DNA from 2 places in the Ferdinandcohnia sp. FSL W7-1320 genome. Region 1 is predicted to be linked to the other one. Evidence: riboswitches for the same ligand, from Rfam matches in the RefSeq annotation. Region 1 holds a riboswitch; the other holds the start of a gene.
The links. Region 1 has a riboswitch for S-adenosylmethionine ahead of NST91_RS21735 (PLP-dependent aspartate aminotransferase family protein). Riboswitches for the same ligand answer to the same signal wherever they lie in the genome.
Positions count from the first base shown of each region.

Region 1 (8,020 bases):
GAACCCCTATTCTTTATTGGCTGTCCAAGAACAGTTGAACGTACTGCCCCCTCTACCTTCTTGCCGTTAATTGTATAAGGAATCTCTTTGACACCGTATATACGCCTTGGCACATGCCGCGGTGAAGCTTTTTCCCTAATTTCCTTACGAATCTGAATCGCTAATGTTTTATCCAGTGATCCATCCTCGGTGACGACACACAGTGCAATCTCCTCATCATTATCAACAGGGTAGCCAAACACGATTGAGTCCTGTACCTGAGGAAGCTGCTCCACAACTCGGTAAATTTCAGCAGTTCCAATCCGGACACCCCCAGGATTAAGCGTCGTATCAGCTCTTCCATAAATAACTAACGTTTGCTCTATTGTTTGCTCAGCGAAGTCACCATGTGACCATATACCAGGACGTTCAGCAAAATATGCGGAAAAATAGCGCTCATCTCCGTCCTCTCCCCAGAATGTGATTGGCATACTAGGAAAAGCCTTTGTACACACTAACTCCCCTTTTTCATTGATTACGGATACACCTCTTTCATCGAGGACATCTACTGCCATCCCCAGTGCTTTACAGGTAATTTCCCCGCGTCTCACTGGATGTACAGGAGAACCCATCACAAAGCAGCCAATGATTTCGGTACCACCTGAAATCGAAGCCAACATGATATCCTGTTTAATATCGCTATAAATCCAATCATATTGTTCCGCCGATAAAGGTGCTCCACAAGAAAGAACACTGCGTAAAGATGAGAGGTTGTGTCTCTGACCAACCTGATAATCTGACTTCGCCAAGGTGTCTAAATACTTAGGACTCGTTCCGAAATGCGTAAGCCCAATCTCTTCTGCAATCTCCCAAAGAATCCCTATATTCGCCTTAGGTATTGGTGACCCGTCATAAAGAAGAATGGCAGCACCGCTTGCTAATCCAGATAGCAGCCAAGGATACATCATCCATGCTGTATTGGTGTACCAAAACAAGACATCTCCAGCTTTTAAATCACAATGTAACTGATGTTCCTTTAAGTGTTGAATTAATGTACCTCCGACTGAATGAACAATGGCCTTTGGCAGCCCAGTGGTCCCCGAAGTATAAAGGATGTAAAGTGGATGATTGAATGGAACTTGTGTAAATTCCAGATGGGATGATTCATTTTGACATAGCTCTTGCCAGCTCATCACTTTCGTTTCTTGATTAATCGATATATCTGCACTCTCAGATAAAGTCACAATAGCGGAAACATCGTTCAGTACCTCACTTACAGCGGAGATGTTATCTCGAATATCATAAGACTTTCCGTTATATTGATAATCCAAAGTTGCAATTAATACTTTTGGATGAACTTGCCCAATCCGATCGATAATCCCCTTTGGACCAAAGTCAGGAGAGCATGATGTCCAAACAGCACCTAATGAAGTGGTTGCCAATAAGGCTACGAATGCTTCAATTCTATTTGTTACAACTCCAGCAACACGATCACCAGCACTTACTCCCAAACTCTTTAACCCAGACTGGGCACGTGCCACCCTATTACGCAATTCTCCCATTGTGATTGTTTGAGAGACGCCGTTTTCATCTGATTCAATAACTGCGGTTTGCTGATCGTCACCACGTAAAATATTTTCTGCAAAATTTAATCTAGAATCAGGAAACCATTGTGTACCTAGCATTCCACCATCGCTTGGAGGAACTACGACTCTTTCTCCTTTATCTCCAATAACTTTTGCAAAGTCCCATACCGCTGACCAGAATGATTCAGGTTGAGCGACTGACCAGCGATGAAAACGTTCATAGGGTAGGAGTGGAAAACCGACCTCTTGTGAAAACTTCACCAAATTCGACTGTGAGACCCAAGTTTCACTCGGCTCCCATAGAACCTTGGATTCTAGTAAACTGTGTTGTGTTGTCATTATCTATTCCTCCCTCATACTAAGAGAAGCATTATTCTAAGCACACACCCATCCCTTAGTTCATATTTTAATAGTTTCTCTTTACAATCATCCCCTACCTATAGAGGTAGGGGAAATCTTCACAATTATATTTCACAAGCATACGTAACAATAGCACCTCTGAGACGTTGTGCCTCCTTATAGGTACATCTGTTTTGTACTACCTCAAGTCCTGCCTCTTTCGCAACTTCCACTGCCCTTGGGGAAATAACACCTTCTTGTAACCAGAATACTTTTGGTTGAATCTTTGCTGCTTCAGCTGCAACTCCAATTGCTGCCTCAGGACTACGGAATACTTGAACGATATCTACCTTTACCGGAATAGATGTTAAATCTGGATATGCCTGTTCACCGAGTACCTCTGTTTCCCTTGGATTAACCGGGATAATTTTATAACCGAGACGCTGCATTTTTCGTGCAAGTCTGTAGCTTGGGCGAGCTGGATTACCACTTAGACCAACAACGGCAATTGTTTTTGCACGCTGAACTTCTTTCCCTTCAACTTCTTCACGAATAAATGTTGATTGAAGTGCCCAGCGTATGACTCCCTCATCATTAACCGCTGTTTCTCCTTTTTGCTCCCCTTTTGATGAAATGCCTGTCGCTTCATAAAAAGCCTGGTCCAAGTCATTAACTAAATCACGGTATGATTCAATACCAACTGATAATCGGATTAATTCTTCACTTACTCCAGTTTTTACTAACTCTTCCGCACTTAATTGCTGATGAGTTGTTGATGCCGGGTGAATAATAAGTGACTTGGCATCTCCAACATTTGCTACATGTGACCATAGTGCAATGTTATTAATTACTTTCTTACCGGTTTCTCTTCCACCCTTAATGCCAAAGTTTACGATTGAGCCATATCCCGAACGCAAATATTTAGTAGCTAGTTCATGTGCTGGATGCTCTTCAAGACCAGGGTATGAAACCCAATCAACCGCAGGATGGTCATTTAAGAATTTTGCGACTTTCAGTGCATTTTCATTATGTTTTTCGATTCTTAGGTGTAATGTTTCAAGACCCTGTATCAATAGGAACGCACTATGTGGGCTTAATGAAGAACCAAAATCTCTTAAAAGCTGAACTCTAAGTTTGGTACTAAATGCTAAAGTTCCAAATTCATTTGCATACTTAATTCCGTTATAACTTTGATCTGGCTCTGTAAAGCCTGGGAACTTTTCACTGTTCCAATTAAAACGGCCTCCATCAACGACTAACCCACCAATTGTCGTTCCATGTCCACCTATCCACTTTGTTGCGGAGTGAACCACTATATCAGCACCATATTGGATTGGTTTACAAACATATGGAGAAGCAAATGTATTATCTATAATGAGTGGTACTCCATTTTCATGTGCAATCGCTGATACTGCTTCAATATCTAAAACATGCAAGCTTGGGTTTCCAATCGTTTCTGCAAATACGGCCTTTGTTTTAGGTGTTATAGCTTTTCTAAAATTCTCAGGATCTGTTGGATCAACGAAATGAGTCTTGATTCCATATTTCGGAAGCGTAACAGCGAAAAGATTGTAAGTTCCGCCATATAAGTTGGAAGCTGCTACAATTTCGTCTCCTGCTTGTGCGACGTTCATAATGGATAGAGCAATTGCGGCCATTCCTGAAGATGTTGCTACAGCTGCGACACCATCCTCCAACAACGCGATTCGTTTCTCAAGCACATCAACAGTCGGGTTACCGATTCTAGAATAAATATTACCTGACTCATCAAGACTAAATAGACTTTGAGCATGATCTGTATTATGAAAGACGAAAGAACTCGTTTGATATATTGGTACTGCACGTGAACCAGTTGTAGGATCTGGGGATTGACCACCATGTAAAAGTATCGTTTCATCATCATAAGTTTCATATTGTTTTGTCATTGTTTAAACCTCCAAGTTCAATTTTCTGCAAGTTTGCTAGATAAGTTTTTATTTTATGTAAATAAAAAGCCCCCTCAAAATAAGAAGAGGGGGCCTCAACTTATCTTTCAGATGTACACACATCTGCAGGAATTAGCACCTTTTCAAGTTTTCACTTGAAGGTTGCTGGACTTCATCGGGCCTGTTCCCTCAGTCTCTCTGGATAAGAATTTTATTAAAATGACGTATTAACGCTTTAATCCTTCATTAATATAAAGTATTATAGAATACTTTATTTTTTCAGTCAATATATTTTTTAGAAAAATATATCTATTGCCAAGATTTTTTCTATTTAAATTAACTGTTGAAAAGTTCTCCTTCTTCCACTTTAAAATAAGGCTCTTTTCTAAAAGATTGTTGCTTTTATATGTAGGGTGATTACCGCTCCTGGTACTCGCTTTCCGCGGACGATCCGCAAGCCTCCTCAACGAAATGTGGAGGCGGCTTGCACAGAAACGAGAAAATTGGCCGACTAAAGCGCCACGTCGTGTGCGTCGGAGACTCCGACAAAGAGGCGTATTTTGCCTCTGAAGGAGGAGTTGAAATTTCTCGAGTTTCTAGCCGCTGCAACTGGACAAGTCGCTATGTCACTGCGGGGTCTCACCTGGATCGCTATTCCCGCGGGACCTTGAATTGCTTCCTCGAAACTACACCGCACGAAGAAAATGCAAGCATTTTCGAGGATCCCGTACCATCCACTGAAATAATTAATTGGACAATAATATATCCCTTGCATATTCGGATCAAAAAGCAACAAAGTTTACGAAAATAGCCTAAAATAAAAACCCCTTCTGAAAGACCAGAAGGGGCGCAAGAATTTACAATAATAATATTTGCATTCGTCCACCTTCTCATCTCCGGAATAAAAATACTCCTCTGAACTTGGCACCGGGCATTCAAATGCTGGTTGCCGAGGCTTCGTAGGGTCAGTCCCTCCACCTCTCTTGATAAGAAGAATTGCATTATTTAACTTTAGTTGTAATGTTAAACATTTTAGATAATTTAGTCAATGGTTTTTTTATAGATGATAAAAAATTTTTTTATTGTTTCATATATTTATTTAAAACAACTATAGAGCACTAGAGCAAGGTTCCACCATAACTTAGTCTAACCGATAAACAAGCATTTTCAATTCCCTTAACAAATGATAAAATGGCACTAGTTCTTAGTTCCTGTGTTTTAAAACTTTAACATCCCTCTCGATGATAACGGTTACAAATATACAAGATTATTAAACTAATGACAAAATAGAAAGGCGAAAGCCCATGATCAAAAAATTTAAAAAATGGAACACATTACGAAATCAGATCTTATTTATCTTCTTATTTGTCATGATTATCGTTCTTTTGATTGTAGGTCTATTAACATTAAGACAGGTCTCTACTCTTTTAAAAAGCAATGCAGAAAAACAAATCCGCCAGGTTGCGATTGAGGCAAACGGTAGAATGGAATCTTTATACGAACAAATTAATATGTCGTCAAAGCTCGTCATTACGGACGAGGGCGTTCAAAAAGCCCTAACAAAAATGTTTGATGGAAAAGAAATCTCCTTCCAGGAACGTCAACAATTAATGGGACATGTAAACCGTATTATGGGGAATACAGATGGCATCTTTTCATTTCAAATCTTTTCTGGGGAACAACAACGTGTTATTCCCCTAGATGAAGACTTATTAAAAAATCGGATAGAGAAGAAATGGATTGAAAAAGCTAGGCTTGCAAAGGGTGGAATGGTTTGGATAGGAGATGACCCGCAAGATAAAAACAATTTCCTAGCCATACGTAGGATTAGTTTAATCGAGCGCAGATTTGTACATGGCGGTTACCTTTTAATAAGTATAAACCGTGACCATTTTCAATTTCCAGTATCAAACAACCAATACTCCATTCTTTTGGACGAAAACGATCAGCCAATTGTTCAAAATTACAATGGAGATATCTCAAAAATTCTTTCAAGTCCTAAGGGTACTGTTCAACTCGACGAAGGCGACTATATTGTAACAAAGGAAACTTCCAAACTTACAGGCTGGACCGTCCTTATATTAACGCCCATTAGTGAACTTACAAAAGGGCTAGCTGGAATTCGGACAGGCATCATTTTATCTGGTGTAGCTGGTGCAATCATTTTTATGATTTTTTCCTTATTTCTTTCAACTGTCATTACAAGACCGATTGTCCACTTAACAAAAACAATGCAGCGTGCTGGCCAAGGTGCTCTAACTTTGAATCCAGATGTTTCATCTGTAAATGAGATCAATGAGCTAAACAGTACCTACAATCAACTAGTAAAGGAAACAAATCACCTAATCCGAATGGTCTATCAAAAGGAAATTTTACGAAGTAGAAGCGAATTAAAAGCTTTACAAGCACAAATCAATCCGCATTTTCTCTTCAATACCTTGGATGCCCTTCATTGGTCACTTGAAGAAAAAAATGAAGATGAGTTATCCGAAGTCGTCATTGCAATGTCTGATTTATTTCGATACACCATTACAAAAGAAACAGATGATGATTGGGTATTTTTAAAGGAAGAAATTAAACATATTAGTGACTACATGGAAATTATGAAAATGCGTTTTGGTGATCGATTGAAATGGAAGGTCTCTGTTCCACAGCAATTTGAACATATTCGAATACCAAAACTCATCATTCAACCACTTGTTGAAAATGCAATCTTACACGGGGCTGGGAATAAGGTCGGTGATAGTCTTGTAACTGTATCCATTGAATCAGTTAAAACTGATAGAATTAGAATATCTGTTCAGGACGACGGTCCAGGAATGGACCAAGATCGAATCAATCAAATATCTGAATCTATGAAAACTGGCAGTGTGGCTTCAACAAGGGGTAAAGGCATTGCCATTTCAAATGTATATAAACGATTAAAACTCTATTACAACGAGAATTTGCATCCCGAACTTTTAATTGAAAGTGAGCCAGATAAAGGAACACGAATTTCATTTGAAATTCCAATAAATGGGGGGAATTAAAATGTTTTTCAAAAATATCGTGATTGTTGATGATGAACCAAGAACTAGGCAGGGCTTGCAAAGGACGTTGGAAAATTGGAATAATGGTGAATTTAATATCCTCACTGCTCAAAGCGGTGAGGAAGTGTTACAAATTGCAGAAAATCAAAAGATCCATATATTACTTTCCGATATACGTATGCCTGAAATGACAGGACTTCAGCTATTAAAAACAATAAAAGAAAAAGGAATGTCACCAGTCGTTATTGTTATATCCGCTTACTCAGAGTTTGAGTATGCCCAAGAGGCGCTCCGTCTTGGAGTCGTGAACTATCTTTTAAAGCCAATAAGCAAATCTAAGTTACTTGACGCGGTTGAAGAAGCGATTCAAATTTTGGAAAATCAGTTCAGAGTAGGAATGATTGAGAAAGTTGTCGATAAAAAAATCATTGATGCCTCAACGAAAATGGATACAACAACAGATACAATTCGTGAGGCTATTACCTACATTGATCGTCACATCAAGGATGATATTAGCCAAAAAGACGTTGCAGCTCATGTGCATTTAAACCCTAGTTACTTTAGCGTGTTATTTAAAGAGGAAGTGAAATTAAATTTTAGTGAGTATGTGACACGACGTAGAATTCAACGTGCAAAAGAATTTCTCCTTTCTACCAATCATACCATCAATGAAATTGCTGAAGAAGTTGGCTATAAAACAGCTAAGTATTTTATTAAGATTTTTAAAGAGTATGAAGGAATGACACCTACCACATATCGAAAAACAAGAAGTGAAAGGGCTTTCTAAAAATAGTAGTATTTTTCCCAATCATCGTTCCCTTTTTTGAAAATTCCCATGATGGTAGACTTTAAGTGTAAGGCAAAGAGGGTAAGACAAATTAAGGGGGTTTTTGATTAATGAAAAAGAAAGCGTTTGCTACTGTGATGTCAATGGCATTAGCTGGTGGTTTAATCTTAGGAGGATGTTCTTCATCAGATGAAACCGCTAAAGATTCCAGTGGATCTAGCAGTGATAAAACCGTTGTAAAAATGATGCACTTATGGCCAGAAGGTAGCTCCAATGCGCAGTTTACAATAGTAGATGATATTATCAAGGCTTATGAAGAAGAGAACCCAGATGTAGACATTCAAACTGAAATTTTAGGTAACGAGCAATACAAAG
Region 1 covers NZ_JBBPAM010000001.1:4,457,438-4,465,457, forward strand. The annotation lists gene NST91_RS21730 (acetoacetate--CoA ligase) at 1-1,904, opposite strand, end outside; gene NST91_RS21735 (PLP-dependent aspartate aminotransferase family protein) at 2,030-3,829, opposite strand; SAM riboswitch class I at 3,927-4,038, opposite strand; SAM riboswitch class I at 4,717-4,822, opposite strand; gene NST91_RS21740 (cache domain-containing sensor histidine kinase) at 5,134-6,858, shown strand; gene NST91_RS21745 (response regulator transcription factor) at 6,860-7,645, shown strand; gene NST91_RS21750 (extracellular solute-binding protein) at 7,756-8,020, shown strand, end outside.

Region 2 (8,020 bases), 2.3 Mb from region 1:
TAATCCTTTATTCCTAATTCATCTAGTACGACAACTGTTTTTTGAACCTCTGTTGTTTCTAATTCAATGTATTGACGAGTTTCACGTGCTAATTCTTCCTTGGAAAGTTCATTAATGATTTTTCCGTTATGAAGAATACCGTAATGTGTAGCGATCTGCGAAAGCTCATCAAGTATGTGACTTGAAAGTAAAACGGTGATCCCCCGTTCTGTAACTAATCGTTGGATAATTTCACGCATTTCCACTATTCCCGATGGGTCTAAGCCATTTATCGGCTCATCTAAAATTAATAACTCAGGGTTTGTAATCAGTGTGGAGGCAATGGCTAAGCGTTGGCGCATCCCTAACGAGAAGTTTTTCGTTTTTTTCTTTCCTGTATGACTAAGGTTCATTAAGCGTAATAAATCATCAATCTCTCGGTTGCTCACACCACCATTTGCAGCTTGCACTTGTAAATTCTCCCTAGCTGTTAATTCCGGATAAAGGGCTGGTGTTTCAATCGATTGACCCATTTTTCGACGCGCTTGTTGCAATCCCCTCGAACCTGTTTCCCCAAACAGCTCGATGTTTCCTTCATCGATTTTGATTAATCCCATAACCATGCGCATGAAGGTTGACTTTCCAGCACCGTTCTCCCCGATTAAGCCGTAAATCATACCTCGTTTGATTTCAATCGACACTTTATCCAGCGCTTTGTGTTGACCATATATTTTTGAAACATTGGTTGCTTTAAGAATCGTTTCTGACATAGCTATCATCCTTTCGATGTTGTGTTGTTAAGCTTAGAATAAATTGTAGGTATAAATTAATAGACCAGAAAAGTATAAAGAAAGTGTAAAGAATGGTTTTATATCTATTTTCATTAGAGGAATTTGTCATATTTGGTGTTTTTGTTATAACATTTTCCATATATGTCCAAAAGCCTTAGGATATATGGATTTGAAGTAATGGCTTTTTCCACTAATAACCAAAATCGCTAGCATATATGCTGTTATTGTTGTAGCTTTTTCCACTTTTAAACAAAACTCCAGTCATATTTAGTGTTTTATTTTATTAAATGCTCTTTTCTAAAAGATTGTTGCTATTAACTTAATAATGTTTATCAGTGGAAAAAGGTGTGATTTCCGCTTCTGGCACTCGCTTTCCGCTGGCGATCCGCAAGCCTCCTCGCTCATACCTCGCTGCGGGTTCTCGCAAGGATCACTATTCCGGCAGGAGTCTTGTGCCATCCGCTCCAATCATTTCAATTAACACCCAGTGTGTTATGAAATATTGCTTATCCTAAAAAATAAAAGAGGGTGTCAATCCAACATGGATTGACACCCTCTTTATGAACCTAAAATATTCATATCTCATTTGGGTCGCTGTACCTGTCCCTCTGTCCCAACTTCGTTGATGCCGTTTATAATGTCTTCTAGGGTTACGTTTGCTAAGATTTTCTCCATAGCGAATTGAGCTTGTACAAATAAGGGTTCAATGGCATTTTGAATATTTCTGCCGACGGGGCATTCCGGATTAGGATTGTCATGGACGCTAAACAGCTCTCCTTCTCTTACTACATCAACTGCCTTATAGACATCTAGCATTGTAATCTCTGTTGATTTTCTTGCGAGTTTTGCACCTGCAACTCCCGGGTGTACTTCAATTAAGTTTGCTTTTTTAAGCATTCCCATAATTTTTCTAATAACTACTGGATTTGTATTTACACTTGATGCTAAAAATCCTGATGAACATTCCCCCTCTTTCGATAACTTTATGAGGGAAAGTATATGAATTCCAACAGAAAATCTACTACTGATGGACATCGCTGTCACCTTTCTTTCATTCCTAATCGTACGTTTATTATACCTAAAAGTTGAATGTATTGACATTAACTATACATGTAACTATAATCATTACATGTAATCAATATAATTACAAGCTAAACCACATAGGAGGTAACTATAATGAAAATTGGAATTATTGGTGCAAATGGTAAAGCAGGAAGCCTAATTTTAAAAGAAGCAGTTAAAAGAGGACATGAAGTTAAAGCAATCGTTAGGGATGCATCTAAAATACAGAACAATCAAGTATCTGTTTTAGAAAAAAATATTTTTGAATTAATAAAAGCTGATGTTGAGGATCTCGATGTAGTAGTTAATGCTTTTGGTGCGCCACTTGGAGAAGAACAAGCCCACGTAGATGCCGGCCATGCATTAATTGAGGCTGTTAAAGGAACAGATACAAGAATCATAGTTGTTGGTGGTGCAGGAAGTCTTTATGTTGATGAGGCAAAAACCCTTCAACTCATCGACACACCAGAGTTTCCAGACTTTGTAAAACCAACAGCCAATGGTCAAGCACGAAATCTTCAAGAACTTAAAGAAACAGCAGATATCACTTGGACATTTATCAGTCCATCTGCAGTATTTGATTCAGAGGGAAAAAGAACTGGTACTTATCAAACTGGTAAAGACAATTTACTCGTTAACTCAAAAGGCGAAAGCTACATTAGCTACGCTGACTTTGCCATCGCAGTAATTGACGAAATCGAAAACCCCAAACACCTTAACCAAAGATTTACAGTCGTCGGCGAAGCTTAATGGGACACAGGGACAGGTTCCTTGTCCCAGAACAGGACAATGCGGTACCTCCTGTTAATTATCCCCACAGTCATACGGAAGTCTATTTCATCCTATGCCTTTTATTCTATTATTTTAAGAGGCAAACATATGAAAAACAAAGTATTTCCTGCAGAAATCGAAGTCATTTCTACAGAGGACCCTTTTGGTTTCATCTTAAAATCAAATTTGGAATTGAGAGACAGGTTGATTAACCCCTTGGGTTATGAATCTTGTCTCTTTTTTATGCCCCCTTTTCGCGTCCTTATTTTTTACGAAATCATTACATTTTGCAAAATTTCATAAATACAAGTAGACACATCGGAATAATATGGTTAAACTATAAATAACATCCATTACGTCTAGGGTGTTTCATTTGTACAAACTTATAAAAACTTATCAAGAGAGGTGGAGGGGCTGGCCCTGTGAAACCTCAGCAACAGATTCGTTGAATACTGTGCTAAATCCTGCAAGCTAACAAGCTTGAAAGATAAGTGAGGTTACCCTAATCATAAAAAAGCCTCTTCTTATCTTGTTATTGGGTCTTTTGAAAGCCAATTACGAAAGGAGAGAGATGATTATGGCTATATTAAAAGAAACTGTTGAGAAACGTAAAAATGAGATCATTCGGAAACTAATTGCGTGTAACATGTATAAAAAAGATGGAAAACATCTATTTGAATTATCCCTGCCCGAATTAGAACATGAGTACTTTAAAATTCAATCTAAAGGACATCCACATACTGGTTACGGATCAATACGTTGGAAAAACTTTTAAAAGTCTTTCCTTGAAGGAACAAAACTTGTTTCAAATTAGAATAAAATATGCCAAAAAGCTTGGATCACCATATGTGACCCAAGCTTTTTCATTTCCTAATATGCTGTCCAACCCGCATCCCCGGTGATGACTGTTCCGTTGACAAAACTTGCGTCATCTGATGCAAGGAATAGTGCAATACTTGCGATTTCTTCCGGTTTACCTGTACGTGGATTGATAGCCAATCCTGGCATAATACGGCCCATTCCAAAATCACTTCTGCCAGTCATCGAAGCACTGATATTAGTTTCAACACCGCCTGGTGCAATCGCGTTACAACGAATCCCACTTTGAGCATACATGAAACCGGTGTTTTTCGTGAATCCAACTACCGCATGTTTAGAGGCGGTATAAGCAGCACCAGCTCTTGCCCCTTGAAGTCCGCCTGCAGATGCTACGTTGATAATAACCCCAGCCTTTTTCTCTAAAAAGATTGGCAGTACTTTACGGGTTGCGCGCATTACACTCGTTGTATTTACCGCAAAAATTCTTTCCCATTTCTCGTCTTCAATTTCTCCAGCTGGTTCAAAGTTGTCCATAATTCCTGCATTATTTACTAAAATATCTACTGTTCCATACTTCGTTACAGCAGAATTAATTAAGTGTTGAATATCTTCTTCTTTTGCAACATTGGTCATAACAGCGATAGCTTCTCCGCCATTTATCTTGATTTCATCAACAGTTGCATTAGCAGCTTCAATATTAATATCTGAAACGACTACTTTTGCACCTTCATTTGCGTACAGAATTGCAATTGATTTTCCCATACCAGAAGCGGCACCTGTAACAACTGCTACTTTTTTCTCTAGCCTCATGTTCATTCCTCCAATTATGATAGAATGCATTTTAATAAACAGTTGTACGTTAATCAACAACTATCTATAGTATAATAAGAAGAATAATACGCTTACAATCAGCAAAACCATGATTAAGTGTTTACTAATAAACAAATATATATGAATTTGTCTAGTATTTTTGTTTTATCAAACATGGGAGGATGTTTATGTCTAGTAATAATGACTATCTTGACCGCCGAATTGTAAAGTCAAAGCGAGCAATGAAAGATGCATTACTATCCTTAATGAATGAAAAAGACTTAAAGAAGATTTCGATATCAGATATTGTACGGGTTGCGGACCTAAATCGTGGTACATTTTATAAGCATTTTCAATATAAAGAAGATATTCTACATGAGATTATGGATGAAGTCATCACTGACTTGATTGAATCTTATCGGGAACCCTATAAAGGTGTTGAAGTATTGGAAATTAAAAAACTATCTACGTCCGCGGTAAAAATATTTGACCATGTCTTTAAATACGCAAATTTTTATACACATATCGTCAGAACACACACTTTAACAGGCTTTCAAAATAAGTTTTGTACCGTCTTAAAGGATCTCGTCTTAACTGACTTGCATGACGTACTCACCAATCAAAAAATTGATAGGGAGATTCACGCCAATTACCAAGCATATGCAATATTAGGGATGGTCGTAGAATGGATTAATGGCGGGTTTAAATACAGTCCACAATTCATGGCAGAACAACTCCTCGAAATAGTCAAATACAATCGGGCTGATTCTGTTGTGAAACCAGTGAAAAAATAATATGGGACAGTTAACTGTCCCTAGCATTTTTATTTTATCCAATGATCTGGTCTAACTAAAAAATTCGGTATTTTTGTATGTACATTTCCTCTAGCTGAATTGATTTGAGACTGTGTTAGAAAAAGAGCATCATCTAGGTTTGCATGACTTAAGTCTGCATCACGAAGATCAGCACCAATAAAGTCAGCTTTTCTTAAATCAGCATGGCTCAGATTAGCTGCTATTAGTAGAGTTCCTCGGAAGTTAGCACCCTGCAAATCAGCCCCTTTTAGATTGGCACCTACGAAATCAAGACCCTTCAGTTTCTGTTTCTCTTTCCTTTTTCCGGTTAAATCTTTTCGGTATACTTCACTAGTTTCTTGTAAGTATTCATTAACCCTCTTCTATGGGAGACGATGTCTAGCCGTATAATTTCTTTAGGGGCTTTCTTCGTTAATTGTAACGTTTCGTTGTATAGACTTTGCATACTAAGATGAAATGACTGAGTTTCCCTCAAGTTTAATGCTTGATTGAGATACCAAAGCATTTCATGTAGTTGTTGTACAAGTGGAAATACCTCGAACATTTCACTGGCTCGCTCTGAATTGTCTCTCCAATCATTACCTTTATAGATTGTTTGTGAGACATGTTGACCGGCTCCAAAGCACTCATAAGAAACACATCCACGAAACCCTTTTTCCCTTAATCCCTCATGAATTTTACAACGGCTATCTGAACATAAATTGCGACATGGCTCTCCACCATCTTTATTAAAGGGAAAATCTGATGATTTCCCATAAGGTAAGGCTACACAACATAATCCAAAACAATGAGTACAATCAGATTTAAAATAATCATTCATACTAACACTTCCATATTACCTTGATATATCCCAAGTATAAATGAAGATATAATCAATTTATACAATTATTTGGGACAACAACCTCTACTGTCCCGTTGTTAGCTGGTGAGTTGGTCTATCCCTATTCGCTTAACGAATTTATAAAATTGCTCCCGCTTTTTACCCTGCTCTGCATATGTAGAAATGATATTTTCGATAGTACCATAGAGTTCTTCTGGTGTTAGGTTCTCTTTCAATAAAGTACCAACCTCAGCATCCTTTCCTTTTGCTTTCCCACCAACATATAAATGATAGTGATCTCTGATTTTCATGATCCCGATGTCATTAACAAGCGGCTCACCGCAGCCTACCGGACAACCCGTATATGCCACCCTAAGTGTAAATGGTACAGGCTTCCCAGCAATACGGCGATTAACTTCCTTTGCAACTGGCATGCCTTCTTCCTCTTCCCCTTTGCAAAAATTGCACGTTCTTAAACTCTTAACGAAGTTTCCAACTGGATAACAAGTTAATCCTACCCGCTCGAATTCTTCAATGATTTCATCCTTTTGAAATTCAGGAATTTCAATGTATAGCTGCTGGAATGTCGTCAGTTCAAGCTCTTCATCTTCATTCATATATTTAGAAATTGCTACAAGTTGCTTTGCATTCAACTTTGCACCAAATCCAATGCCACCATTAATGGCAATCTTTATTTTTTTCACATCTTCATCCATCCTAAACACACCCCTATATTAATACACCCGGTAGGTATATATCACGTAATATTAATAGACTATTTGTATCAATAGTTTACTATACCCCCCTAATGTATGTAAACTAATTTTGACACCTGAACAAACCAAAAAAGCAGCCCTATAGACTGCTTTACTAAAATCACTTTATAAAAGTAGCGTCACCAACATCCACATACATCGCTTCCCCACTGGTTGCGTCAATCGCACGGACGTGACCAACTGTATTTGGAAAGTCTGCTACATAAGCTAGACTATAAACAGACATCCCGTCTTCATCATACTCACGGATAAACATTCGTTCCATTTTCAAATGCCTTTTATATATTTCTTTAGCATCATCAACTGAAATGATAGGCTTGGTCGGTAGATTACTATATAATTCAAGGGATGGTACGTCCAAGTTGAAATGAGTTATCTTACCTGTATATCTCCCAACCTCGATTACTGTCACATGATTAACAACTCGCAGCCCTTGATGGAATAAATGAACATAGAAGGTGTAAGTTTCCTCAACTTCAATGTATTCCTCATCCCAATCATCAAACTCCTCTTCAAACATTTCAGCTTCATTTAAATCTTCTTCAAGCTCGATTGCTTCTTCCTCATCCGCAAATACATCATCGAACTCATCATTTTCCGTTTCAAAGATCTCAAGTCTAAATCGTTCATGTGCATCAGGATACAGTTTAAACAACAGACCCATTGCACGCTCTTGGGCATTCTCTAAGCCAATATCTTCCCCACTATTATCATGTTCTTCCCCATTTTTAACTTGTAAAAGGAACCCATCCTTCTCACCAAAACATAGCTTTATCACATGATTGGACTCTTCTTCCATATCAAAAGAATACGAATCTAGAGATACTTGCTTGGACCAAACTTCAACCCGTTTCCCATCCAATACTTGCTTATGCAAAAGTGTATAGTCAGTTGTTAGACCGACTAATTCGTATACATCCTTAACTGAGCACTCTCGTTTTTCTATAGTCAAATCCGTTGGATATTCTTCTTTTATACTTGGAAACTCTGACCCGTCAACAGGGATTTCCATGATCTGTTCAATTACACTATACGAAAGGTGGTAATTGTTATCTCCATTCTTATAAACTTCATGATCAAATTTTTGTATATTCAACTCGAAGTCTAGTCCTTCAATGTATTTTTCCAAAGCTTCCTCTTCAGATACAACGAAATCAGAATAACGAATCTCATATTCTTCATCTGTACTGTAAAAACTCATGATTTGACCTGATGTTGAAATAGTTATCGTGAAACCGGTGCTATGTATAAACAAACCATATTTCTCATCTCTCTTTTCATACGTCACCATGTACGGATTATCTAAATCTAGGATTCCCGAAAACTCGTATTCTTGCTGTCCTGGAAAAAAGTTGTCAACAAATTTTTTCGCAATCG
Region 2 covers NZ_JBBPAM010000001.1:2,188,872-2,196,891, reverse strand. The annotation lists gene NST91_RS11110 (ABC transporter ATP-binding protein) at 1-749, opposite strand, end outside; gene NST91_RS11105 (Rrf2 family transcriptional regulator) at 1,353-1,805, opposite strand; gene NST91_RS11100 (NAD(P)-dependent oxidoreductase) at 1,947-2,582, shown strand; SAM riboswitch class I at 2,994-3,097, shown strand; gene NST91_RS11095 (Fur-regulated basic protein FbpA) at 3,181-3,378, shown strand; gene NST91_RS11090 (SDR family oxidoreductase) at 3,474-4,232, opposite strand; gene NST91_RS11085 (TetR/AcrR family transcriptional regulator) at 4,421-5,026, shown strand; partial or broken gene NST91_RS11080 (pentapeptide repeat-containing protein) at 5,056-5,867, opposite strand; gene NST91_RS11075 (nitrite reductase) at 5,966-6,583, opposite strand; gene NST91_RS11070 (YcdB/YcdC domain-containing protein) at 6,744-8,020, opposite strand, start outside.
Region 2: another riboswitch for S-adenosylmethionine. It lies ahead of NST91_RS11095 (Fur-regulated basic protein FbpA); the one in region 1 lies ahead of NST91_RS21735 (PLP-dependent aspartate aminotransferase family protein).